Regions from separate parts of the Kitasatospora terrestris genome, predicted to be linked through region 4. Evidence: riboswitches for the same ligand, from Rfam matches in the RefSeq annotation. Region 4 holds a riboswitch; each other region holds the start of a gene.

Region 1 (5,810 bases), 4.0 Mb from region 4:
CACGGGGGCCGGGCCCGGCCCGGTAGCGGGCGGAGCGGCCCGGTCGAGGACGGGGAGCACCATGCCGGGGAGCATTCCTCGGGGCCGCCCCGGCGACACCGGGGGTGCTGCGGACGGGTGAAGTGTCCGCGCCGTGGACCGGTTCCCGGGCGCGTCGGCGCAGGCAATAGGCTTGGAAGTCCGAGCCGGAACCCGCCGAGAGGACCCCTGGTGACCATCGCCGCGCCGACTGACGAGACCCGCTGGCGCTGCACGCTGTGCGGCAACCTGACCCGTTTCGACGTGACCCGCTCCTCCCGGGTGATCGACTTCGTGCACTTCGACCTGTCCGGCGACTCCAAGGTCGAGGAGACCGAGGTGCTGGCCGAGACCATCGAGTCGGTGCGCTGCCGCTGGTGCAACGCGGTGGACCAGGTCGAGCTGGTGGCCCGTCCGGGTGCCGAGGAGGCTGCCGCCGAGGGCGAGCAGCAGGCCTGACGCACGTCGCCCGCCCCGCGTCCCGCCCCCGTCCGGGGTGGGCCGCGGGGCGGACTCGTCGCGGGGGTGCTGTCGGTGCGGCAGGGTAGACGGGACAATTGCAGGGAGCGGTGAGTTCCAGGGCGTCGGCAACCGGCCGACCGGCACCGCCCAGTGATCAGGATCGGAGCCGACGACGTGGTGGAGGCAGCGAGCGGGCCGGCGGAGGGTTCCGGGCCCGCCGAGGAGCCGGCCGAGGTGCTGGACCGGCCGCTGCCCGAGGGGGTGCGGCGCCGGGTGGTCGGGATCGCCGCGGACGCCCTCGGCGCCATCCCGCCGGCCGAGCTGCCCGCCTCGCTGCGCCAGTACGCCAAGTTCACGCCGGCCCGCCGGGCCAAGTACGCGGCGACCGCGCTGGCCGCGGCGTTGGAGGCCGAGCCGGCCTTCCGGCTGCGGATAGCCGAACGGCTGCGGCTCGGCCAGCCCGATCTGGTGAAGTCGCTGGAGGCCGGGTCGGTGCCCTCGGCCGCCGACCCGATGGACGTGGCGGCCGCCGCCTACCTGCTGCGCACGCCCGGCTGGACCCGGGTGGTCGCGGAGGCCGGCGAGGAGGCCGAGCGGGTCGACGCCGAGGGCGCGGCCGCCGAGGCCGGCCGCCTGGTGGAGAAGCTCCAGGCGGAGCTGGCCGAGGCGCGCGGCGCGGCCCGGGCCGAGCAGGAGCGCCAACGGGCGGACGCCGAGGGGGTGCGCCGCGAGGTGGAGTCGCTGCGCAAGCGGGTGCGGACGCTGGAGAGCGACACCCGGCGGGCGCAGGCGGAGGCCCGCAAGCTGCAGGCGGAGCTGGACGCGGCGCGGACCGCGGCGGCGACCGAGCGGAGCACCGCGGAGTCCGAGGCGCGCCGGCTGCGGCACCGGGTCTCCGAGCTGGAGGCGGCGGTGGAGGCCGGCCGCCGCTCGGCCCGCGAGGGCCGCTCGGTGGAGGACATGCGGCTGCGGCTGCTGCTGGACACGGTGCTGCAGTCGGCGCAGGGCCTGCAGCGGGAGCTGGCGCTGCCGGTCGCGCAGATCCGGCCGGCCGACCTGGTGGAGGCGGTGGTCCCGGGCTCGGCCTCGCCGAACGACGTGGCCCGCCGGGGCCTGGCGGAGGACGACCCGGCGCTGCTGGACCAGCTGCTGGCCATCCCTCAGGTGCACCTGGTGGTGGACGGCTACAACGTGACCAAGACCGGCTATCCGACGCTGCCGCTGGAGCAGCAGCGGCTGCGGCTGCTGGGCGGGCTGGCGATGCTGGCCCAGCGCACCCAGGCCGAGGTGACCTGCGTCTTCGACGGGCAGGACCTGGACGTGCCGGTGATCATGGCGCCGCCGCGCGGGGTGCGGGTGCGGTTCAGCCGGACCGGGGAGACCGCGGACGAGCTGATCCGCCGGCTGGTGCGGGCCGAGCCGGAGGGCCGTCCGGTGGTGGTGGTCTCGGCCGACCGGGAGGTGGCGGACGGGGTCCGCAAGGCCGGTGCCCGGCCGGTCGCCTCGGTGCTGCTGCTGAATCGGTTGTCCCGGAGCTGAGCCGGGCTCAGGCGCTCCGTCGGTGCTGGTCGGGGCGCCCGGGTGGCCGCGATGTGTCGATCGCGTGAAGCCCGCCCGGGTTGGGAAGTTCGTGGGGGTGGGGGAGTGGCGCGGGAGCGCCGAGTTCACTAGGGTCTGGCGTCAAACCTATTTTCCGGACTATCGCCCGAACGGGTGAGTCCAGCTGGAAGAAGGAGCTACACCCTTGGCCTCCCACCGCCGTCCCAAGCAGCCGAGCCGTGCGCGGGTCTCCGTGCTCACCGCTGCCGCCGCGACCGCGGTCGCCCTGTCGGCCCAGGTGAGCGCGCACGCCGCGCCCGCCCAGCCGAACAAGGACGAGGTGAAGGCCCAGGTCGACAAGCTCCTCGAGGAGCAGGAGCAGGCGGCCGAGAAGTACAACGGCGCCAAGGAGCGGGCCGACCAGCTGCACAAGCAGGCCGACCAGCTGCAGGACCAGATCGCCCGCAGCCAGGCCCAGATGACCGACCTGGCCGGCGGCCTGGCGGCGGTCGCGGCCGACGAGTACCGCACCGGCGGCGTCGACCCGTCGATGCAGCTGATGCTCTCCACCGACCCGGACAAGTACCTGGCGCAGGCCTCCAGCTTCGAGCAGGCCGCCAACACCCAGGCCGACACCCTCCGGTCGCTCAAGGACCAGCAGCGCCGGCTGGACCAGCAGAAGCAGGAGGCCGCGGCCGTCCTCGCCGAGCTGGACAGCTCCACCCAGGCGCTGAACGACGCGAAGAACCAGGTCCAGGAGAAGCTGAAGGAGGCCCAGAAGCTGCTGAGCAAGCTCAGCGCCGCGGACCGGGCCGCTATCCTCGGCGGCGGTGCCGCCGCCTCCCGCAGCGACTCCCGCTACGACCTCTCCAGCCTGCCGCAGCCCGGCGGCTACGCCGGTGTCGCGGTCAACGCGGCGATGGGCAAGCGCGGTTCGGCGTACGTCTGGGGCGCCACCGGCCCGAGCACCTTCGACTGCTCCGGCCTGATGGTCTGGGCGTACAAGCAGGCCGGGGTCTCGCTGCCGCGCACCTCGCAGTCCCAGGCCTCGGTCGGCACCGGGGTGCCGCTGTCCGCCGCCCAGCCGGGCGACCTGGTCATCTACTACGGCGACGCCCACCACGTGGGCATGTACATCGGCAACGGCCTGGTGGTCCACGCGCCGCGCACCGGCGACGTGGTGAAGGTGATGGCCGTCGACACCCTCCCGATCAAGACCATTCGTCGGGTCTGACCGTTTCGCCCGGCTCCTGACGGGCCGTGACACGCCCGGACGCGTCGAGATCGCCCTGTGATCTGCGACACGTCCGGGCTTCGTGTTTTCCAGGCTTATGATGCGAATAAATCAGCGGTCGGTAACTGCGTGATCACAAGCGGTCATATTTGAAATCGAAATTGAGCCTCTTTCAGATTTTTTTCTGACAAGGATTTGAACGGATCACGGTTGGGTTACTAGGGTCATGCCTCGACCGCCGTGAAGTCGATCGCCCAGCCCGGGCGACGGCGGTGGTCGCCGCCGAGTCCGTGAAGCAGCGGGGCAGCTGGTCTGCCGCGGGGAAGCCCTTGCGGGGGTGCTGTGGAACGGAGCCGGGGAACCACCAGTTCCTCCGGGGTGAATCGGCGCCAGGACGGCCGCGCGAGCGGGCGGGGAGGCGTCGTAGGGCAGCTCTTCGCCCGAACCCGTCAGCTCACCTGGTAGGCGGTGTGAGGAGAAGGAGTCCGCCTTCGTGGCGTCCCATCGTCGTCCCAAGCCCGCCGGCCGCGCCCGCATCTCGATCCTGACCGCCGCTGCCGCCACCGCGGTCGCGCTCTCCGCCCAGGCCGGTGCCCACGCCGACCCGGCGCCGACCAAGGACCAGGTCAAGCAGCAGGTCGACGAGCTCAACGAGCAGGCAGAGGTCAAGACGGAGGCGTACAACGCCGCCGTCGAGAAGCAGCAGACCCTGCAGAAGCAGGTCACCCAGCTCCAGGACCAGGTCGCCCGCCAGCAGGCCCAGGTGACCACGGTTCAGGACACCCTGGCCGGCATCGCCGTCGAGCAGTACCGCACCGGCGGCATCCCGCAGACCGTCCAGCTGATGCTCTCCAGCAACCCGGACGTCTTCCTCGGCGAGGCCGGCCGCCTCGACCAGGTCGGCGCCACCCAGGCGGACCTGCTGAAGGCCTTCAAGGACGAGCAGGGCAAGCTCGACCAGCAGCGCAAGGAGGCCGAGCAGAAGCTCGGCGAGCTGGACTCGACCACCAAGAGCCTCAAGGCCGGCAAGGAAGAGATCCAGGGCAAGCTGGCCAAGGCCCAGGAGCTGCTGAACTCGCTCACCCAGAAGGAGCGCGAGGACCTCGCCGCCGCCGAGGCCAAGGCCGCCGCCAGCTCCCAGGCCGCCGCCGAGCGCGCCTCGCGCGACACGCCCCGGGCGGACCTGGCCCCCGCCAACCTGCCGGCCGGCTCCGGCTACGCGGCCGCCGCCATCGCCGCCGCCCAGTCCAAGCTGGGCAGCTGGTACTCCTACGGCGCGGCGGGCCCGTCCACCTTCGACTGCTCCGGTCTGATGCAGTGGGCGTACGCCCAGGCGGGTGTCTCGATCCCGCGCACTTCGCAGTCCCAGGCCGGCGCGGGCACCAGCGTGGGCAGCAACATCGCCAACGCCAAGCCCGGTGACCTGATCATCTACTACGGCGACCAGCACCACGTCGGCATGTACGTCGGCAACGGCCAGATCATCCACGCGCCGCACACCGGCGCGCAGGTCCGCTACGAGTCGGCGACCGCGATGCCGATCAACCGGATCGTCCGGGTCTGACGCCCCGTGACTCCCGGAGGGCCCGGCACCCCACAGGGTGCCGGGCCCTTCGCGCACCGGTCGGACTTCTGTCCGATTTGGGGTCAAATATTCGGTGGTGGAGGGGTTTGGACTAGATCGGGGCGACTCGCTAGCCTCTGGCCCATGTCACTGCACCGCCGCCCCACTCTGCCGGGCGTCCAGCGGCTGGCCTGCGCGCTGGCCCTCACCGCAGCCGCGACCAGCGCCATCGGCGTGACCGTCACCCCGGCCCAGGCCGAGCCGACCAGCAGGCAGGACGTCAAGGCCCAGATCGACCAGATCTACGACGAGGCCGAGCAGGCCTCCGAGAAGTACAACGCGGCCCAGGAACTCCAGCGCAGGCTCCAGGCCGAGACCTCCGCGCTGCAGGACCAGATCGCCTCCGGCCAGGAGGAGCTCAACCTGCTCCGCCAGGACCTCTCCGCGGTCGCCGCCGCCCAGTACCGCTCCGGCGGCATCGACCCCGGCGTCCGGCTGATGCTCGACTCCGACCCGGCCGGCTACCTCGCCCGTGCCCGCTCCCTCGACCAGGCCGTCGAGCGGCAGAACGAGACCCTGCGCCAGGTGCTCGACCGGCAGGGCCGGCTCGACCAGCGGCGCGCCGAGGCCACCGGCAAGCTCGCCGAACTCGACCGGGTCCGGCAGACCCTCGCCGAGTCCAAGGACGAGATCCGGCAGCGGCTGCTCAAGGCGCAGAAGCTGCTCGACGGCCTCGGCACCGCCGAGCGCGCCCGGATGGCCGCCGACGACGCCCGCGAGGCCGAGCAGCGCGCCACCCGCGGCACCGACCGGCTCGACCTCGGCACCCTGCCGCCCTCCTCCGACCGGGCCGCCGTCGCGCTCGCCGCCGCGATCAGCAAGATCGGCTCCCCCTACGTGTACGGATCCACCGGCCCCCGTGCCTTCGACTGCTCCGGTCTGATGTACTGGAGCTGGAGGCAGGCCGGAGTGACCCTGCCCCGCACCTCGCAG
Region 2 (5,810 bases), 1.4 Mb from region 4:
CGTCCCAGCTCGTCGAACCACCCCAGGAGTACCACCGGAACGCACCGGCCCCACCCCACCCCCGGGAGGCACCTCGTGATCCGCACCAGCTCCATCCGCCGCCGCACGCGGACCGCCGTCGGCGCCGCGGGCCTCGCGCTCGCCGCCGCCGCGCTCACCGCCTGCGGGACGCAGCCGGCGCACCAGGGCGCCGCAGCGGTCGTCGGCGGCCAGCGGATCAGCATCGCCGCGGTGGACGCCCGGGTCGCCGAGGTCCGGGACGGCGTCGCCGCCGCGCAGGGCCAGAACGGCGGCGCCCACAACGAGCGCGCCGGCCTCGCCCGCAAGACCGTCTCCGACCTCGTCCTGGACCGGGTCATCGCCCAGGCCCTCACCGACCACGGCCTCAGCGTCACCGACACGGAGATCGCCGACGGGCGCAGCGCCGACGCCAAGGCACTCGGCGGGGAGGCCCAGCTCGCCCGGGAACTCCTGCTCCGGCAGGCGGTGCCGAGCGGCGGCATCGACGCGTTCTACCGGCAGCAGCTCGGCATCCAGAAGCTCGCCGCCGCGCAGGGCGAGGACCCCCGCACCGACGCCGGCAACGCCGCCATCCGCAAGGCCCTGGTGGCCGCCGGCACCGAACTCGACATCCAGGTCAACCCCCGCTACGGCCACTGGGACGTCCAGCAGATCGGCCTCGCCGACACCGTCGACCCCTGGCTCCCCCAGAACACCAACCCCGCCTGACCCCTCCGCCCCCGCCGCCGGGCCGGCACTACGCGCGCCCTGCGGGGGCCTGGCGGCAGTCGGTTCGCGGAGCGTCCCCGCCGGAGGCGGTCGTCGGGCGTGTGCCGCTCGCGGAGCGCCCTGCGGGAGGCGTCTGGTGGCAGCCGGTTCGCGGAGCGTCCTGCCGAAGGCGTCCCGTGCATGCCGCCGTCGCGCAGCGCCTCGCCGGAGGCGCTTGGCGGCAGCCGGTTCGCGGAGCGTCCTGCCGAAGGCGTCCCGTGCATGCCGCCGTCGCGCAGCGCCTCGCCGGAGGCGCTTGGCGGCAGTCGGTTCGCGGAGCGTCCCCGCCGGAGGCGGTCGTCGGGCGTGTGCCGCTCGCGGAGCGCCTTGCCGGAGGCGCCCTGCGCATCTCGCCGTCGCGCAGCGCCTCGCCGGAGGCGCTTGGCGGCAGCCAGCTCGCGGAGCGTCCTCGGGGGATGGTGGGCGGGGGTCGCGGAGGGCCGGGCGGCTGGTGGGGGAGCGGGTAGGTTCTGGGGTGTGGACACTCCGAAGCTGACGTTGCTCACCACTACTCACCGCGTGGCCCCCGGGCTGCTCTCCTGGCCCGCGTGGGAGGCGTTGCGGTCCGCGCCGCGGGTCCTCGCGGGCGACGCCTCGCACCCGCAGCTGCCCGCCGTCCGCCAGGCGGGCGTCGTGGTGGAGGTGGTGGAGCGGGGTTCCGCTCCGGCGCTGGCACGGATGCTGGTGGAGGCGGCGCCGGTGCTGTGGCTGGGCAGTGCGGACGGTGACCCGGGGCTGACGGACGCGCTGGCGCGGATCTCGGTGGAGGAGGCGGGCCGGGTGCCGGAGATCGAGGTGCTGCCGGGCTCGTACGACCTGCCGGGTGCGCGGCTGCTCGACCTGGCGTCGGTGATGGACCGGCTGCGTTCGCCGGGGGGCTGTCCGTGGGACGCCGAGCAGACGCACGCGAGCCTGGTGAAGTACCTGGTGGAGGAGGCGTTCGAGCTGGTCGAGGCGATCGAGGAGGGGGATCGGGAGACCCTGCGCGAGGAGCTCGGCGACGTGCTGCTCCAGGTGTTCTTCCATTCGCGGATCGCCGAGGAGCACCCGGACGACCCGTTCTCGATCGACGACGTGGCCGGCGACATCGTGGAGAAGCTGATGTACCGGCACCCGCACGTCTTCGGTGACGTGGAGGCGTCGGGTGCGGCGCAGGTCGAGGCGAACTGGGAGCAGTTGAAGGCGGCCGAGAAGCAGCGGGAGTCGGTGCTCGACGGGGTGCCGGCGGGGCTGCCGGCGCTCGCGTACGCGGCGAAGCTGGTCTCCCGGGTGCGGCGGGCCAACTTCGTGGGCGTGCCGGACGGCGCGTACGAGCTGCCGGCGGAGCTGACCGAGCGGTCGGCGGGCGACCTGCTGCTCGCGATCGCCCAGCGCGCGTACGACGCGGACGTGGACGTGGACGCCGCCCTGCGGGCCGCCGCCCGCCGCTACCGCGCCGCGGTGCGACAGGCCGAGGGCCTCAACCCGTAGTGACCCGCCGGGCTGCGGTCACCAGCGCAGCCCCGGGGCCCCGGGCGCCGGGAGCGGGATGCCGGGAGCGGGACGCCGGGGGCCGGGGGCCGGGGGCTAGGCGACGGCGGCCGGCTCCGGGCTGCGCCGCTGCTGCGGGACGACCTCGCCGATCGCCTCGCCGAGCAGGGCGAGGAGGTCGGCGAGCGGGTCGAGGTGGTCGGGGAGGTCGGCGAGCTGGACGATCCGCTCGCCGTCGGGGCCGGCGACCGCGAAGAGGTCGATCGGGCCGAGGTGCTTGACGGCGGTGGAGACCAGCGCGGCGATGTCGCTGGGGCGGTGGATGTCACCGGAGACGCCGACGACGTGGCAGTCGGGCCGGTCGAGTTCGGTGGCGAGGTCCTCGGCGACGCCGGGCCGCAGGTCGGCGATGAGGAGGCGGGCGGCGCCGGCGGCGGTGAAGCGGCGGGCGAGTTCCGCCCCCGAACCTCCGTCGAGCACCGCGATGACCACCACTGCCCCGGTTACCCGCATGGACTGCTCCTCCTTGAGACGCCCGGTGGCCGGTCCGCACGCCGCCCACCAACGGTTGTCGGAGGATCGTAGGCACGCCACGACCCTCCGCAACAGGGATTACCCGCCAGGTGACCAGACTCACGCAGGTCGGGGCACCGGATACCGTCAAGGCATGTCCCACACGCCCGAGACCACCCGCCCGGAGCTCTTCACCTGGGAGTTCGCCGCCGATCCGTACCCCGCGTACGCGTGGTTGCGCGAGCACGCGCCGGTGCACCGGACGACCCTGCCGAGCGGAGTGGAGGCGTGGCTGGTGACCCGGTACGCGGACGCGCGGCAGGCCCTCGCGGACAGCCGGCTCTCCAAGAACCCCGCGCAGCACAACGCGCATGCTCATCGCAGCGGCCGGGTCGGCATCCCGGGCGAGCGCCAGGCGAACCTGATGACGCACCTGCTGAACATCGACCCGCCCGACCACACCCGGCTGCGGCGGCTGGTGTCGAAGGCGTTCACGCCGCGCCGGGTGGCGGAGTTCGAGCCGCGGGTGCAGCAGCTCACCGACCGGCTGATCGACTCCTTCGCGGAGCGCGGCTCGGCGGACCTGATCCACGAGTTCGCGTTCCCGCTACCCATCTACGCGATCTGCGACCTGCTGGGTGTCCCGGCCGAGGACCAGGACGACTTCCGGGACTGGGCCGGGATGATGATCCGGCACCACGGGGGGCAACGCGGGGGTGTCGGCCGGGCGGTGAAGCGGATGCGCACGTACCTGGCCGAACTCATCCACCGCAAGCGGGCGGACCTCGGGGACGACCTGATCTCGGGGCTGATCCGGGCCAGCGACCACGGCGAGCACCTCACCGAGAACGAGGCCGCCGCGATGGCGTTCATCCTGCTCTTCGCGGGTTTCGAGACCACCGTGAACCTGATCGGCAACGGCCTGTACGCGCTGCTGCGCAACCCGGGGCAGCGCTCGCTGCTGCAGGAGTCGCTGGCCCGGGGCGAGAGCGGGCTGTTGGAGACCGGGGTGGAGGAACTGCTGCGCTACGACGGGCCGGTGGAACTGGCGACGTGGCGGTTCGCGACGCAGCCGCTGTCCATCGGCGGGGTGGACGTCCCGGTCGGCGACCCGGTGCTGGTGGTGCTGGCGGCGGCGGACCGCGACCCGGCCCGGTTCGCCGGGGAGAACACCCTCGACCTGGCCCGCGCCGACAACCCGCACCTGGGGTTCGGGCACGGCATCCACTACTGCATCGGCGCGCCGCTGGCCCGGCTCGAGGGGCAGCGGGCGCTCGCCACGGTGCTGACCCGGCTGCCCGATCTGCGTCTTGCCGCCGACCCGTCCGAACTGCGCTGGCGGGGCGGTCTGATCATGCGCGGCCTGCGCGAACTGCCGGTCTCCTTCACTCCGGTGCACGCCTGACGGCGCGTCGTGTCGCGGGGGCTGAATGCGGATCAAACCGGACGTACCTGCATAGTTCGTACCCGAGTTGTGACGCTTCGTAATTCTTGCGTGATACCGGTGATATGAGCTTGTGATTGATCGTCGGATCTGCCTACTCTCCCTCTGCTCGCAGCCGCGGGCCCCGGGTGCGGAACGCCGAATCCTGTCCGCCGCGCCGCAGGGAATCCGACAACGACCCGGACAGGGGCGGGGGAACCAGGTTTGACGCCGTCCCCCACGGCTTGGGGTGAAGCCGCCTTCCCGGCGGCCGGGCCACCTCCCGGTCCGAACCCGACAGCTCACCTCGCAGGCGTGCGGAGAGGATTCGCCATGCTGTTCACCGGTTCCGGCCGCCACCGTCGCAGTACCAAGGCCGAGAAGGCCATCGCCGCCGCGGGCGTCGCGGGCGTGGGTCTGGCCCTGCCCCTGCTGACCGCCACCGGCGCCCAGGCCGCCCCGGTCTCCGTCTGGGACAAGGTCGCGCAGTGCGAGTCCGGCGGAAACTGGTCGATCAACACCGGCAACGGCTACTACGGCGGCCTGCAGTTCAGCTCCTCCACCTGGAAGTCGTTCGGCGGCGGCCAGTACGCGCCGCGCGCCGACCAGGCGAGCAAGGGGCAGCAGATCGCCGTCGCCGAGAAGGTGCTCGCCTCGCAGGGCCCCGGCGCGTGGCCGGTCTGCTCGAAGCGCGCGGGCCTGACCAAGGGCGGGTCGTCGGCCCAGACGGACACCGCCTCGCGCTCCGAGACCCGCGCGGCGGCCCCGAAGGCCGCGACGCCCAAGGCCGCGACGCCGAAGACCGCGACCCCCGAGGCGGCGGCGCAGGGCGCGACGTCGCAGAGTGCGCCCCGGGTTGTGCCGCAGGGCGCCCAGGCCCCGGCCGCCGCCGGCGGCGGCTACACCGTGCGCCCCGGTGACACGCTGTCCGGCATCGCCGCCGCCCAGCACGTGTCCGGCGGCTGGCAGAAGCTGTACGAGTCCAACCGTCCGGTGATCGGCGGCAACCCGGACCTGATCATGCCGGGTCAGGTCCTGTCGTTCTGACGGCTGCGGGAGCGGGCACTCCGGACCGTCCGGCGTGCCCGCTTTTGCGGGGCATTCAGATGAACTACCGGCGAGTAGCGCGCCACACGGTGAGACGGGACGAAGGTCAACGTGGACCGGAAGCCCGGGACGGTTAGGCTCTGGTCGTAACGACTACACATCCGCTTCCGCTAGGAGATGCCTCGTGCCGTCCATTGATGTCGTCGTAGCCCGCGAGATCCTCGATTCCCGCGGCAACCCCACGGTCGAGGTCGAGGTCGGCCTCGACGACGGCAGCACCGGCCGTGCCGCTGTCCCGTCGGGCGCGTCCACCGGCGCCTTCGAGGCGCTGGAGCTCCGCGACGGCGACAAGAACCGCTACTTCGGCAAGGGCGTCGAGAAGGCCGTCCTCGCCGTGATCGAGCAGATCGGCCCGGAGCTGGTCGGCTACGACGCGACCGAGCAGCGCCTGATCGACCAGGCCATGCTGGACCTGGACGCCACCCCGGACAAGTCCTCGCTCGGCGCCAACGCCATCCTCGGCGTCTCGCTCGCCGTGGCGCACGCCGCCTCCGAGGCCAGCGACCTGCCGCTGTTCCGCTACCTGGGC
Region 3 (5,810 bases), 1.6 Mb from region 4:
GCCGACCAGGCGTGGTCGTGGGTCGGGTCGCCCGGGGTGCGACCGTGCGAGCGGGTGTCCACCACCGCCTCGCCCTCCTCCAGGACCCGGCGCATCACCGCCTCGATCTCCCGGCCGTTGATGCCCGGCAGCACCTCGGTCACCCGGCGGCGCAGGTGCGCGTCGACCGGCAGGCCGTTGATCTTCGCCAGCGCCTCGTTCAGCCGGACGAAGCGCAGCTGCGCGTCGTACACCGCCATGCCCACCGGGGACTGGGTGAAGAATCCGTCCAGCACCGCCAGGTCGGCCTGCAGCCGGCGCAGCGCCGTCACGTCCGAGGCGACCGCCAGCACCAGGGGCCGGCCGTTCGGCCCGGCGATGGGGTGGGTGCGGAACTCCAGGTTCACGTGGTGCCCGCTGCGGTGGCGCACCGGGAAGACACCGGACCACGCCCGGCCCTGCAGGATGTCCCGGAACAGCGCCAGCACCTCCGGCCGCTGCTCGGCGGTGACCAGCAGCTGTGCGGCCGGCGAGCCGACCGCCTCGTCCGCGCGGTAGCCGAGCAGGGCCTCCGCGTCCGGGCTCCAGTGCAGGATCAGGCCGTCCTCGGCGATCAGCGCCGTGGCGATCGGGATGGTCAGCAGGCCGTCGAAGGCCTGCTCGTCGGCTCCGGCGAGGGCCGGGTTCCGGCGGGTCTGGGGGATCCTGCCCTGTTTGTCGGTGTCCATCGGCCACCTGCCGCTCACTGGGCGCTCCGCCCTGCCATGTTCCCATGGCGGCCCGCCGCTGTCCCGTACGGAGCCGAAGGCGTTCCGGCCACCGGGCGGCGCCGCGCGGTGGGTAGGGTGGGCGGACGGGTCGAGCGGCGGGAGTGGTGGACTGTGGGGCGCAGGTCAGGGGTGCCGGCGAGCCCGCTGCCGCAGCGGGACGGCATCGACCCGGTCCGGGTCAAGCTGCCGCAGGAGGGCCCGTGGCCGACGGCCGCCGACTACCTGCGCGAGCGGTACGGCCGCGCCGTCGGACCGGACCGGGTGGCCGGGATGCTGGCCCGCGGCGAGTTCGTCGCCGCCCACGGCCCGATCGACGCCGACACCCCGTTCACCCCCGGCGGGTACCTGTGGTTCCACCGCGAGGAGACCCCGTACGAGGAGCCGGTGCCCTTCGAGGTGGAGGTGCTGTACCGCGACGAGCGGATCGTGGTCGCGGACAAGCCGCACTTCCTCGCCACCACCCCGCGCGGCTCGCACGTCACCGACACCGCGCTCGCCCGGCTGCGCCGCGACCTCGACCTGCCCGCGCTCAGCCCCGCCCACCGGCTGGACCGGCTGACCGCGGGCGTGGTGCTGTTCGTCGCCGATCCGCGCCACCGGGGCGCCTACCAGGGCCTGTTCGAGCGCCGGCTGGCCCGCAAGGAGTACCGGGCGGTGGCCCGCCACGATCCCGCGCTGGAGCTGCCGGCGGTGGTGCGCAGCCGGATCGTGAAGGTGCGCGGCGAGATGGCGGCGTACGAGGTGCCCGGCGAGCCGAACGCGGAGACCCGGGTGGAGCTGGTCGGCCACCGCGCGGGCCTGGCGCTCTACCGGCTGCTGCCGCACACCGGCCGCACCCACCAGCTGCGGGTGCACCTCAACCGCCTGGGCGTGCCGATCCTGCACGACCCGATCTACCCCGTGGTGCGGCCCGCGTCCGAGCCGGAGGACTTCGGGGCGCCGCTGCAACTGCTGGCCAGGTCGCTGGAGTTCACTGATCCGGTGAGCGGGGAGGAGCACCGCTTCCGCAGCCGCCGCGCGCTGGCGGGGTGGCCCGGGTAGACGGGTTCTGCGCGGTGTATTGACGGTGGGTCTAATAACTTCTACCGTCGCGGCACGGGACACGTACGCGCCGCGAAGGAGATCCCCATGCCCGAGACGACCCGCCTGCGCGACCGCGAGCGGACCGCCGAACGCCTGCTCGCCTCGTCCGCCAAGCTCTCCTTCGACCCGCTCAAGGACGTCGACTGGGACTCCGCCCCCGAGCCCGGCCGCTACTACTGCCCGCCCCACCGCCTCTCGCTCTACGGCACCCCGCTGTGGGAGGAACTGGACGAGGAGCGGCGGATCGAGCTCAGCAAGCACGAGACCGCCTCGATCGCCAGCGTCGGCATCTGGTTCGAGGAGATCCTGATGCAGATGCTGCTGCGGCACTCCTTCGACCAGGACCCGACCTCCGCGCACGTGCAGTACGCGCTGACCGAGATCGGCGACGAGTGCCGGCACTCGGTGATGTTCGCCAGGATGATCAGCTGGATGGGCGTCCCCGCGTACGGCGTGCGCCCGGTGGCGCACAACCTCGGACGGCTCTTCAAGGCGATCTCCACGCACAGCCAGACCTTCGGCGGCACCATGTACGTCGAGGAGATCCTGGACGCCTTCCAGCGCGAACTGATGGCCGACGAGACGCTCCAGCCGCTCACCCGGCAGGTGTCCCGGATCCACGTCATCGAGGAGTCGCGGCACATCAGCTACGCGCGCGAGGAGCTGGTGCGGCGCCGGCTCGGTCCGGTCCGGCGCCGCTACGAGCAGCTGTTCATCGGTCTGATCGTCTACTTCGCCACCGTCAGCCTGATCCACCCGCGCCTGTACCGCGCCGTCGGCATCGCCCCCGAGGTCGGCAGCGCCGTCGCCAAGGCCAACCCGCACTGGCGGGCCACCAAGGTGGAGATGGCCGCCAAGGTGATCGGCGTCCTCGACAGGGCCGGGCTGGTCGGCCGCACCAACCGCTGGCTGCTGCGGGCCGCCGGCGTCATCCACTGACCGGCGGCCCGGCGGCCCCTACTTGTCCAGCTCGAGCACCAGGCCCGGCTTGAGCAGGTCCGGGTTGTCACCCACGACCTGCTTGTTGGACTCGTAGAGCCCCTTCCAACCGCCCTGCAGGCCGTTGTTGCGGGCGATGGACGCCAGCGTGTCGCCCGCCGCCACCGTGTACGCCTGCGGGGCGGCGGCCGGCGGGGCCGTCTCGGTGGCGGGAGAGCTCGGCTGCGCGGTGGGCGCGGCCGGAGCGGTGGCGTCGGCGCCCGGGACCGTCGGGGTGGTCGGACCGGTCGCCGGCGCCGTCGGGTCGACCGGCGGCGCCACCGGCAGCGTCGGGGCGCCGGTGATCGGAGCGGTCGGGTCGACGGTGACCGGCGGGACGGTCGGGGTCCCGGTCGGGTCGGTCGGCAGGGTCGGCGTCGTGGTGACCGGCGCGGTGGGAACCGTCGGGTCGACCGGGACCACGGGAGTCGCCGGAGTCGCCGGGGCGACCGGCGCGGTGGTGGCGGGCGCCGTGATGCCCTGCGCGTCCCGGGCGTCCTGCGCGGCCTTCGCCGCCTTCGCGGCGGCCGAGCTGACGTGGTGCTCGTACACCGAGCGGTGGCTGGTCCAGAACCAGCCGCCGTCCTGCTCGTACCAGTACACGCTGTACACCGGGTCCCAGCCCGGGAGGCCGGAGAAGACCGGGGTGGTGTGCGCGGCGGGCAGCGAGCCGTCCTGGGCCGCGTTCACCATGTCGACGCCCCGGCTGCCGCGCAGCGAGCCGGTCTCGTCCGCCGAGTCGTTGACGTCCACCACGCCGGTCACGCCGTCCCGGGACAGGCCCGCCTGCTGGGCGCAGGTGCCCCAGCCGCCCTCGCCCTCGGCGGCGAGCACCCGCTCGGCCACCGCGATCTGCTGGCTGCGGGTCGCCTTGTCCGCGCTCGGCGCGAACTCGGTGCCGCCGTACGCCGCCCAGGTGGAGTCCGTGAAGCGCAGGCCGCCGTGGTAGCCGTCGCCGGAGTCCGCGCTCCAGTTGCCGCCGGTCTCGCAGCCCGCGACCTTGTCCCAGACCGGCGTCGGCGCGGCCTGCGCCCCGGTGGCGGCCAGCAGGGGCAGTGCCAGGCCCACGCCCGCGATACTCGCGACAGCGATGGCCTTCTCCGCCTGGGTGGGGCGGCGGTGCCGACCCGGGCCCGTGAAGAGCATGAGGACGTCCCTCTCCGCACGCCTGCGAGGTGAGCTGTCGGGTTCGGACCGGGAGGTGGCCCGGCCGCCGGGAGGCGGCTTCACCCCGAGCCGTCGGGGACGGCGACTGACCTGGTTCCCCCACCCCTGCCCCAGGTGGTGTGTTCGGCATCCCGGGAGCGCGGCGGACAGGGCTCGGCGTTTCCGCGCACGGGGCCCGCGTGTGCGGGCTGCACGGAGACTATTCAACCCGGGCAGCCAATCACAAGCTCATACCGCCCGGATCACGGCCCCGTCACGGGCCGTCCGCCTTCGTCGCCCACAAACCACAGCCTCCCCACAAGCCCCGTCCGCACACCGCCGCCCCGCGCGGCCGTTCGAAACTCGCTTGCGCGAAGCTCGAACCACGGTACGGTCCGGCCGCTGACGCCAGGTCGGCGGCCGGAGGTATGTGTCGGTCCGGTCAGCGCTTGGTGATGGCGACGTGACGGATGTTCACCGGCAGGGTGGGGAAGCCGTCGCCCGGGTTGTTCTGGTCGTCCTCGCCGCCCGCCGCGATCCTCTGCAGGACGTCGAGCCCCGCCGTCACCCGACCGAACGGCGTGTAGGCGGGGGAGAGCTTGGTGTCCTTCCAGACGAAGAAGAACTGGCTGCCGTTGGTGTTCGGGCCGGCGTTGGCCATCGCCACCGTCCCGGCCGGATAGGTGGCGCCCTCCAGGTTCTCGTCCGGGAAGGAGTAGCCGGGCCCGCCGCTGCCGGTGCCGGTCGGGTCGCCGCACTGCAGCACGAAGATGCGCTGGGTGGTGAGCCGGTGGCAGTGGCTGCGGTCGAAGTAGTCGTGCTCGGCCAGGAACCGGAACGAGAACGTGGTGCACGGCGCCTTGTCGGTCAGCGCCTTGAACGTGATCGCGCCCTGGGAGGTGCGCAGCGTCGCGCTGTACGGCTTCGCCGCCCGCTTCGCGTCGAACACCGGGATGCCCTTGAAGTTGTCGGCCGGGACCGCCGGGGTGTAGCTGCAGGCGGCGGACGCCGCGGGGCCCGCCCCGGAGGGCTGGGCGGCGGCGGTGCCGGACAGAGCGAGCGGCAGGGTGGCCGCGGCGGTGAGCAGGGCCAAGGACTTGCGGTTCACGGATCGACCTTCCGGGTGGAGTTGGCGTGGACCCGTCATGCATGCCCCGTCCGGTCGGCCGCCAAGCGTGCCGGATTCACCCGCGACGCAGGCGCACCAGGGTGTCGATCGCCTCACCCGGCGTCCCGTCAGGACGGGTCGCAGGGCGGCGGACCCGCTCCGCCCGAACGGCCGTCAGGCCGCTGCCGGCGAGGGTGGCGAGGATCTCCGGCAGGCGGTACAGCACCGCCGGGTCCTGCGGCCCGCCCACGCCCCCGGCGAGGTTGGTCGAGTCGTGACCCACCACCAGCAGCGTGCCGCCCGGTGCGACCGCCCCCGCCGCGCGCACCAGCACGGACGCGAACTGCCCGGCGGGCAACTGCAGGTATGCGATCAGCACCAGGTCGTACCCGGCCGCCTCCGGCTCGTACCGCAGCACGTCCGCCTCGACCAGCTCCACCCGGGCGCCCGCCTCCGCGGGCAGCGCGGCGGCGAGCGCGCGGGCGCGGCCCAGCGCGACGGGGGAGAAGTCCACCGCGGTCACCCGCCAGCCCCGGGCCGCCAGCCACAGGCTGTTGCGGCCCTCGCCGGCCGCCAGGTCGAGCGCCCGCCCGGGCGGCAGGTCGGCGGTCTCCGCGGCGACCCAGCGGTTGGGCTCGGTGCCCCAGACCAGCTCCGAGCTGCGGTAGCGGGTGTCCCAGGCGCTGCTGTCCAAGGCGTGCCTCCGGTGCGGTGCTCGTCGGGAGGTCGAGCCTATCCGGCGGGGG
Region 4 (5,810 bases):
CGCGACAGGACGGACGGGACGGGGCGCCGACCGTGTCAGTTGGACAGGTCGAGGTCGCCGACCTGGGCGACCGTCACCTCGAAGACGGCGAGCACCGGATCGGCCCCGGCCTCGCGGAACAGGCGCGGCGCGGCGGCGGTCTTGGGGTCGGCCCGGACGGCCTCCAGGGTGGCCAGGTCGCGCCACAGGCTCTGGATCCGCCAGTGCCGGTCGCCGCCCTTGAGCAGCTCGGTGCGCAGCAGCCCCTCCGGCAGCGGGCCGGCCACCAGCTGCCGGTACGCCTCGACGAACGCGGTCTCCCGTTCGGCCGCGACCGCGCCGCTCACCTCGCTCAACACGCGACCAGTCATCGTGTCCACCTCCGCTCGACAGGGCGTGCGCCACTACTGTGAGTATGCAGGCGGGTGCCGACAGTGGGAGTGGAGCATGGCCGTGCGGGTGATGCGGGCGCTGGTGGTCGCGGCGGTGGCGGCCGCGGCTGCCCTGGGGACGACCGGGACGGCGGCGGCGCCCTCGCACGCGGACCTGCAGGTGGTCCGGCTCGATCCGGACCCGGCCGCGCCCGGCGGGCTGACCACGGTGCACGCCTTCGTCGCCAACGGCGGACCGGACCGGACGGCCTCGCCGTTCACCGTGCTGGTCGACCTGCCGGCGGGCTTCACCGCCGAGGGCCCGTTCTTCCCGGACGGCTGCGCCGTCTCGCTCGCCGGCCACCTGGTCCGCTGCACCTTCCCGGCGGGACTGCCGGCGCTGCGGACGGCGACCGCGCTGATCCCGGTCCGGGTGGACGCGCACGTGCCCCCCGGCACGAGGGCCGAGGGGCGCGTACGGGTGACGGGCGCGGACGACGCCGATCAGCGGAACGACCGGACGGCGTTCACGCTCACCGTGAGCTGACTAGCGGTAGACGCGCACCCAGTCGGCGGCGAAGCTGATCGGCGCGGAGCCGGACGCGGCCGGGTGGTACTGGCCGGCGCTCAGCGACAGGTTGAGGATCAGGTACGCGGACCAGCCGGTGCCGACCCCGGTGCCGTCGGAGAACACCTTCTTGCCGTTGACGTACCAGTCGACCGAGTCGGCGCCGTAGTAGGTGCCGATGGTGACCCACTGGTCCTTCGCGATGGCGCTCGCGTCGGTGTAGTACTTCGAGCCGGACTTGACGTGGTTGGTCAGCTCCAGCAGGTTCGGGTTGTCCGGGTGGTACTCGAAGGAGTCGATCTCGCCGTTGCCGTTCTTCCAGGTCCACAGGGCGGGCCAGGCGCCGGTGCCGGCGGGCAGCTTGACCCGGGTCTCGGCGTAGTCGCCGGTCTTCACCTGGAAGCCCTGGGAGGAGTACTCGGTGGTGAGCAGGCCGGTGTCCCAGGCCTGCTTGCCGTTCTCCAGGGTGTGGCTGGACGGCTTGGCGGTGAAGGTGGCGACGCCGCCGGAGACCTGGACGCCGCTGGTGGTCAGCCAGTCGAGCTTGTTGTCGTCCGGGTTGTGGTTGCCGTAGCGGTAGGCGCTGGACTTGTCGCCGGTCCACTTGGAGCCGTACGCGATGGCGCTGTCGAACTCCTCGGACCAGGTCAGTGCCTTGCCCGGGATCGGCGAGCCGGTGGCCGCGGCCGGGGTGGTCGGCGCGGTCGTCGGCGTGGGGGCGGCCGTGGGCGTCGGGGTCGGCGTCGGCGCGGGGGTCGGCTTGACGGTGGGGGCGGGCGCCGGGGCCGGGGTGGCGGCGCCGGCGGCGGCCACGGTGAGGGTGCGCGAGGGCAGGTTGTGCCAGGCGTTCGCCGAGTCCTGCCAGAAGCCGAACTGGGTGTAGGTGCCGGCCGGCAGGGTGCGGGCGGCGCTGGTGAAGGTGGTGCCGCCCGGGCAGATCTGCACGTTGCTCGCGTTGCCGGGGAAGTCCAGGTTCCGCCCGGCGGCGTCGCGCACGCCGACGCCGAGCGTCTTGGCGGTGAAGCAGGACGAGGAGTGGACGGTCAGCGAGGCGGTGGTCGGGACGGCGGCGGTCATCGACTCCGGGGCGAGGCGGTCCTGGGTGACGGTCGCGGCGGTGGACGTGGTTCCGGCAACGGTGGCGGTCGTGGGGGCCGCGGTCGTCGGGGCGTTCCAGACGGACGGGGTGGTCCAGGCGGACGGGTTGAACCAGGCGGCCTGGGCGCTGCCGGCGAGCGGCGCGCCGATCAGGGCGGCGGCACCGGCGACGGCGCCGATGCGGGCAGGACGGGAGAGGCGCATGACGGGGTTCCTCCGCGACGCCTGCGAGGTGAGCTGTCGGGTTCGGGCCCTGAGGCGGCCCGGCCGCGCGTGCGTGCGGCTTCACCCCTAGCCGTGTCCGGCCGTCCCGGAGGGAGCGGAGGGCATGGCGACGTACCTGTGGGTCCCCCGCTCCTGTCCAGTGGTGGTCAGCGAAAGCCCCCGGCGGGTGGACAGGATTCGGCGTCCCGGCGGCGGCGTGCCCGGTGCGAGCACCCGAGCAGGCTAGACAGATTGTCGACAGAGCGACAACCGGCCCGGGAGAGACAAGCGTCACACCGCGGGCCGGCGGGATCGCCCTGGTCAGGTGAGCCAGGAGGTGATCTGCTGGACGGCGGCCGGGGCCCAGGCGAGCTCCATGTGGTTGAGGCCGCCGAGCAGCGCGGTGCCGCCGACGGTGGGGATGCCGGTGGTGTCCAGGGCGCTGGCCGTGAACACCAGGCCGTCGCTCGGGCCGCGGCCCTCGTTGAGGATCCCGGGGATGTCGGCCGAGCCGCCGGCCAGCAGGTAGCTGCGCACCGAGGCGGGGACGCCGGCCCGCTGCAGCGCGGCGATCAGCGACCCGGCGTCGATCGCGGCCTGGATGCCCTGGCCGGAGGTGTAGAAGCCCTGGCCGCCGTAGTAGGTGGTCCACCAGTCCTGGGCGGTGGAGTCGAGGCCGTACCGGCCGTCCCAGCGGGCGAGCAGCTGGCGCTGGCCGGGGAAGCAGTCGTACCCGCCGCTGGGCAGCACGCCGAGGCAGGGCTGCGCGGTGTAGCTGCCGTAGCAGGTCATGTACAGGTGCGGGGAGGGCGCGTTGGCGGTGCCGCCGCAGGCCGGCCAGGTGGCCGGCGAGAAGGCCCAGCCGTGGGCGTACGTGTAGTCCAGGCCGCCGTGCGGGCCGCCGAGGGTGATCAGGCGCCGGACGTCCCCGGCGTAGGCCCAGCCCCAGGACGGCCGGACCGAGGAGACGTACGCGCGGGCCGCGACCTCGCCCTTGCTCCAGGCGACCACGTCGACCTGGGTGACCCCCAGCCTGGCCCGGACCAGCGCGATCGCGTCGCCGACCGCCTGGGCCTGGAGCAGGTTGTCGCCCTGCTTGTGGGCGAAGCCGATCGCGAAGACCCGGTGGCCGGAAGCGGCCAGGCTCTGCGCCAGGCCGGTGGAGGGGCAACTGGCCGCGCCGCAGCTGCCGGTGGCGCCGGGGTCGGCCCAGGCCCGGTCGGCGTTGTCGTTGGCGCCGTGCACCAGCAGGACGGGGGTGGCGATCGGGCCGGTGTTCCAGCCGGTGGCGCTGTGGAGCAGGAAGCGGCCGGAATAGGGCTGCCGGACGCCGCCGAACCAGGTCAGCCGGGCGCCGTCCTGGTCGCCGCGGCCGTCCGGCGGGTACTGCTCGGCGCGGAAGCCGGTGGTGGTGTCCAGGTAGCGCTCGACCCGGTCCCAGCCGTTGCCGGGCGCGGTGAAGACGGCCTCCTGCGTGAGGTACGGGGGCGCGGCGGCGTGGGCGGAGACCGTGCCGACGCCGACGTCGAGCAGCAGCAGGGCGGCGGTGAGCAGGGCGGTGCACAGGGACCTGACGGGGTGGGGCATCAGGGGTCGCCTCCTCGGGGGCGGCAGGGTGGCGTGGAGTCAGGTCACGGTAGGCGCGGCGCGGCCCCGGACCCATGTGACAGGACCACACCGAGCGCTCGCTGCTGATGGCGGACCGCCACAAGTCCCCTGGGTTCCCGGCGAGTTACCCGAAGATGAAAAATTGCGGCAACGCCTTTCGCGCGGACCTGACAAGCCTCCACACTGACTCACATGCGAATCACTCTACGCGCGTTGAAGACCCGCGCCGCTTCCGTCGTCGCCGTCGGCGTGCTGACCCTGGCCCCGACCGCCGTGTTCGCCACCGACGCCCACGCCACCGTCTCCGGGAACGTGTGCCGCACCGCCCTGCCGAGCCAGGCCCGGGACACCCTGGCCCTGATCGACAAGGGCGGCCCGTTCCCCTACTCGCAGGACGGCGCCGTCTTCCAGAACAGAGAGGGCGTCCTGCCGGCCAAGTCCAGCGGCTACTACCACGAGTACACCGTGATCACCCCGGGCAGCTCCACCCGCGGCGCCCGACGGATCGTCACCGGCGCCGTCTACCACGAGGACTACTACACCTCGGACCACTACGCGACCTTCTACAAGGTCAACTGGAGCTGCTGACCCGAGCGCTTCTCCCCCGCCCGCCCGCCCCGCTTCCCCCGGGGCGGGCGGGCCCTTTTCGTCGCGGTCGGTCCGCGACTCTTTACGTGGCGTTGACGGCTCGGTACGCTCCCCGCAACATCTTGCAGGAACTTGCGCAAGAGGACCCTCATCCCCCACCCGACAGGCCGCGCCCCCAATCGCGGCCCGCCACGAGGAGTCCCCTGTGGACCATCGACCCCGCCGCGTGCGGCGGCGCCATCCGATCCTGGCCGTCCTCGCGGTCATCGCCGGCCTGGTCGCCGCGCTGCTGCCGGCCATCACGGCGCACGCCGCCACCACCGCCACCGTCTACTACAAGCCGGCCGCCGGCTGGACCGCCGTCAACCTCCACTGGGCCCCCACCGGCGGCGCCTGGACCACCTCGCCCGGCGTCGCCATGACGCCCGCCTGCACCGGCTGGTACAGCAGGACCGTCGACCTCGGCACCGCCACCGGCCTGCAGGCCACCTTCAACAACGGCTCCGGCACCTGGGACAACCGCGGCGGCGCCAACTACCAGCTCGGCAGCGGCATCTCGGCCGTCTCCGGCGGCACCGTCACCACCACCGACCCGTGCGCCGCCGCCACGCCCACCTCCGCCACCGTCTACTACTGGACGGCCACCAAGAACTGGTCCGCCTACTACCTGCACTGGGCGGCCACCGGCGGCACCTGGACCACCTCACCCGGCACGAGGATGGCGGCCGCCTGCACCAACTGGGTCAAGCTCACCGTCGACCTGGGGACCTCCCCGACCTGGCAGGCGACCTTCAACAACGGCGCCGGCACCTGGGACAACAACGGCGGCACCAACTACCAGCTCGGCACCGGCCTGATCACCGTCAAGGACGGTGCGGTCGCCCACTCCGACCCCTGCGCCGACGCCCCGCCGCCGGCCACCGGCACCCCGGCGACCGTCTGGTACTCCACCGCCACCGTCGGCTGGTCCACCGTCAACCTGCACTGGGCGCCCACCGGCGGCACCTGGACCACCGCCCCCGGCATCGGCATGGACGCCGCCTGCACCGGCTGGGTGAAGAAGACCGTCGACCTCGGCACCGCCACCACCTGGCAGGCCGCCTTCAACAACGGCAACGGCACCTGGGACAACAACAACGGCGTCAACTACCAGCTCGGCGCGGGCAACTCCACCGTCAAGGACCGCACGGTGACCGCCTCCGCGACCGACCCGTGCGCCGCCGTCGTCCCCGACACCACCGCGCCGAGCGTGCCCACCGGGGTCACCGCCACCGCCAACGCCACCGCCGTGGTGCTCACCTGGACCGCCTCCACCGACAACACCGGCGTCACCGGCTACCAGGTCACCCGCACCGGCGGCACCAAGGGCACCTCGGTGGTCAACACCACCTCCA

Evidence for each region. Region 4 has a riboswitch for cyclic di-AMP ahead of ABEB06_RS29165 (glycoside hydrolase family 16 protein). Riboswitches for the same ligand answer to the same signal wherever they lie in the genome.
Region 1: linked by a shared signal. The riboswitch ahead of ABEB06_RS11100 (C40 family peptidase) and the one ahead of ABEB06_RS29165 (glycoside hydrolase family 16 protein) in region 4 are both predicted to bind cyclic di-AMP.
Region 2: linked by a shared signal. The riboswitch ahead of ABEB06_RS22720 (transglycosylase family protein) and the one ahead of ABEB06_RS29165 (glycoside hydrolase family 16 protein) in region 4 are both predicted to bind cyclic di-AMP.
Region 3: linked by a shared signal. The riboswitch ahead of ABEB06_RS36425 (transglycosylase family protein) and the one ahead of ABEB06_RS29165 (glycoside hydrolase family 16 protein) in region 4 are both predicted to bind cyclic di-AMP.

Annotation. Positions count from the first base shown of each region.
Region 1 is NZ_BAABIS010000001.1:2,406,067-2,411,876, reverse strand. It holds gene ABEB06_RS11120 (rhomboid family intramembrane serine protease) at 1-63, opposite strand, end outside; gene ABEB06_RS11115 (hypothetical protein) at 211-477, shown strand; gene ABEB06_RS11110 (NYN domain-containing protein) at 658-2,019, shown strand; gene ABEB06_RS11105 (C40 family peptidase) at 2,225-3,253, shown strand; cyclic di-AMP (ydaO/yuaA leader) riboswitch at 3,582-3,736, shown strand; gene ABEB06_RS11100 (C40 family peptidase) at 3,747-4,817, shown strand; gene ABEB06_RS11095 (C40 family peptidase) at 4,962-5,810, shown strand, end outside.
Region 2 is NZ_BAABIS010000001.1:4,907,748-4,913,557, forward strand. It holds gene ABEB06_RS22700 (SurA N-terminal domain-containing protein) at 76-729, shown strand; gene ABEB06_RS22705 (nucleoside triphosphate pyrophosphohydrolase) at 1,246-2,238, shown strand; gene ABEB06_RS22710 (SDR family NAD(P)-dependent oxidoreductase) at 2,335-2,751, opposite strand; gene ABEB06_RS22715 (cytochrome P450 family protein) at 2,906-4,156, shown strand; cyclic di-AMP (ydaO/yuaA leader) riboswitch at 4,361-4,504, shown strand; gene ABEB06_RS22720 (transglycosylase family protein) at 4,508-5,221, shown strand; gene eno (phosphopyruvate hydratase) at 5,406-5,810, shown strand, end outside.
Region 3 is NZ_BAABIS010000001.1:7,985,690-7,991,499, forward strand. It holds gene ABEB06_RS36410 (SpoIIE family protein phosphatase) at 1-707, opposite strand, end outside; gene ABEB06_RS36415 (pseudouridine synthase) at 861-1,790, shown strand; gene ABEB06_RS36420 (AurF N-oxygenase family protein) at 1,878-2,771, shown strand; gene ABEB06_RS36425 (transglycosylase family protein) at 2,790-3,956, opposite strand; cyclic di-AMP (ydaO/yuaA leader) riboswitch at 3,960-4,116, opposite strand; gene ABEB06_RS36430 (peptidylprolyl isomerase) at 4,399-5,064, opposite strand; gene ABEB06_RS36435 (class I SAM-dependent methyltransferase) at 5,141-5,758, opposite strand.
Region 4 is NZ_BAABIS010000001.1:6,356,578-6,362,387, reverse strand. It holds gene ABEB06_RS29175 (antibiotic biosynthesis monooxygenase) at 36-350, opposite strand; gene ABEB06_RS29170 (hypothetical protein) at 427-897, shown strand; gene ABEB06_RS29165 (glycoside hydrolase family 16 protein) at 898-2,220, opposite strand; cyclic di-AMP (ydaO/yuaA leader) riboswitch at 2,224-2,403, opposite strand; gene ABEB06_RS29160 (esterase/lipase family protein) at 2,542-3,807, opposite strand; gene ABEB06_RS29155 (guanyl-specific ribonuclease) at 4,021-4,416, shown strand; gene ABEB06_RS29150 (carbohydrate binding domain-containing protein) at 4,622-5,810, shown strand, end outside.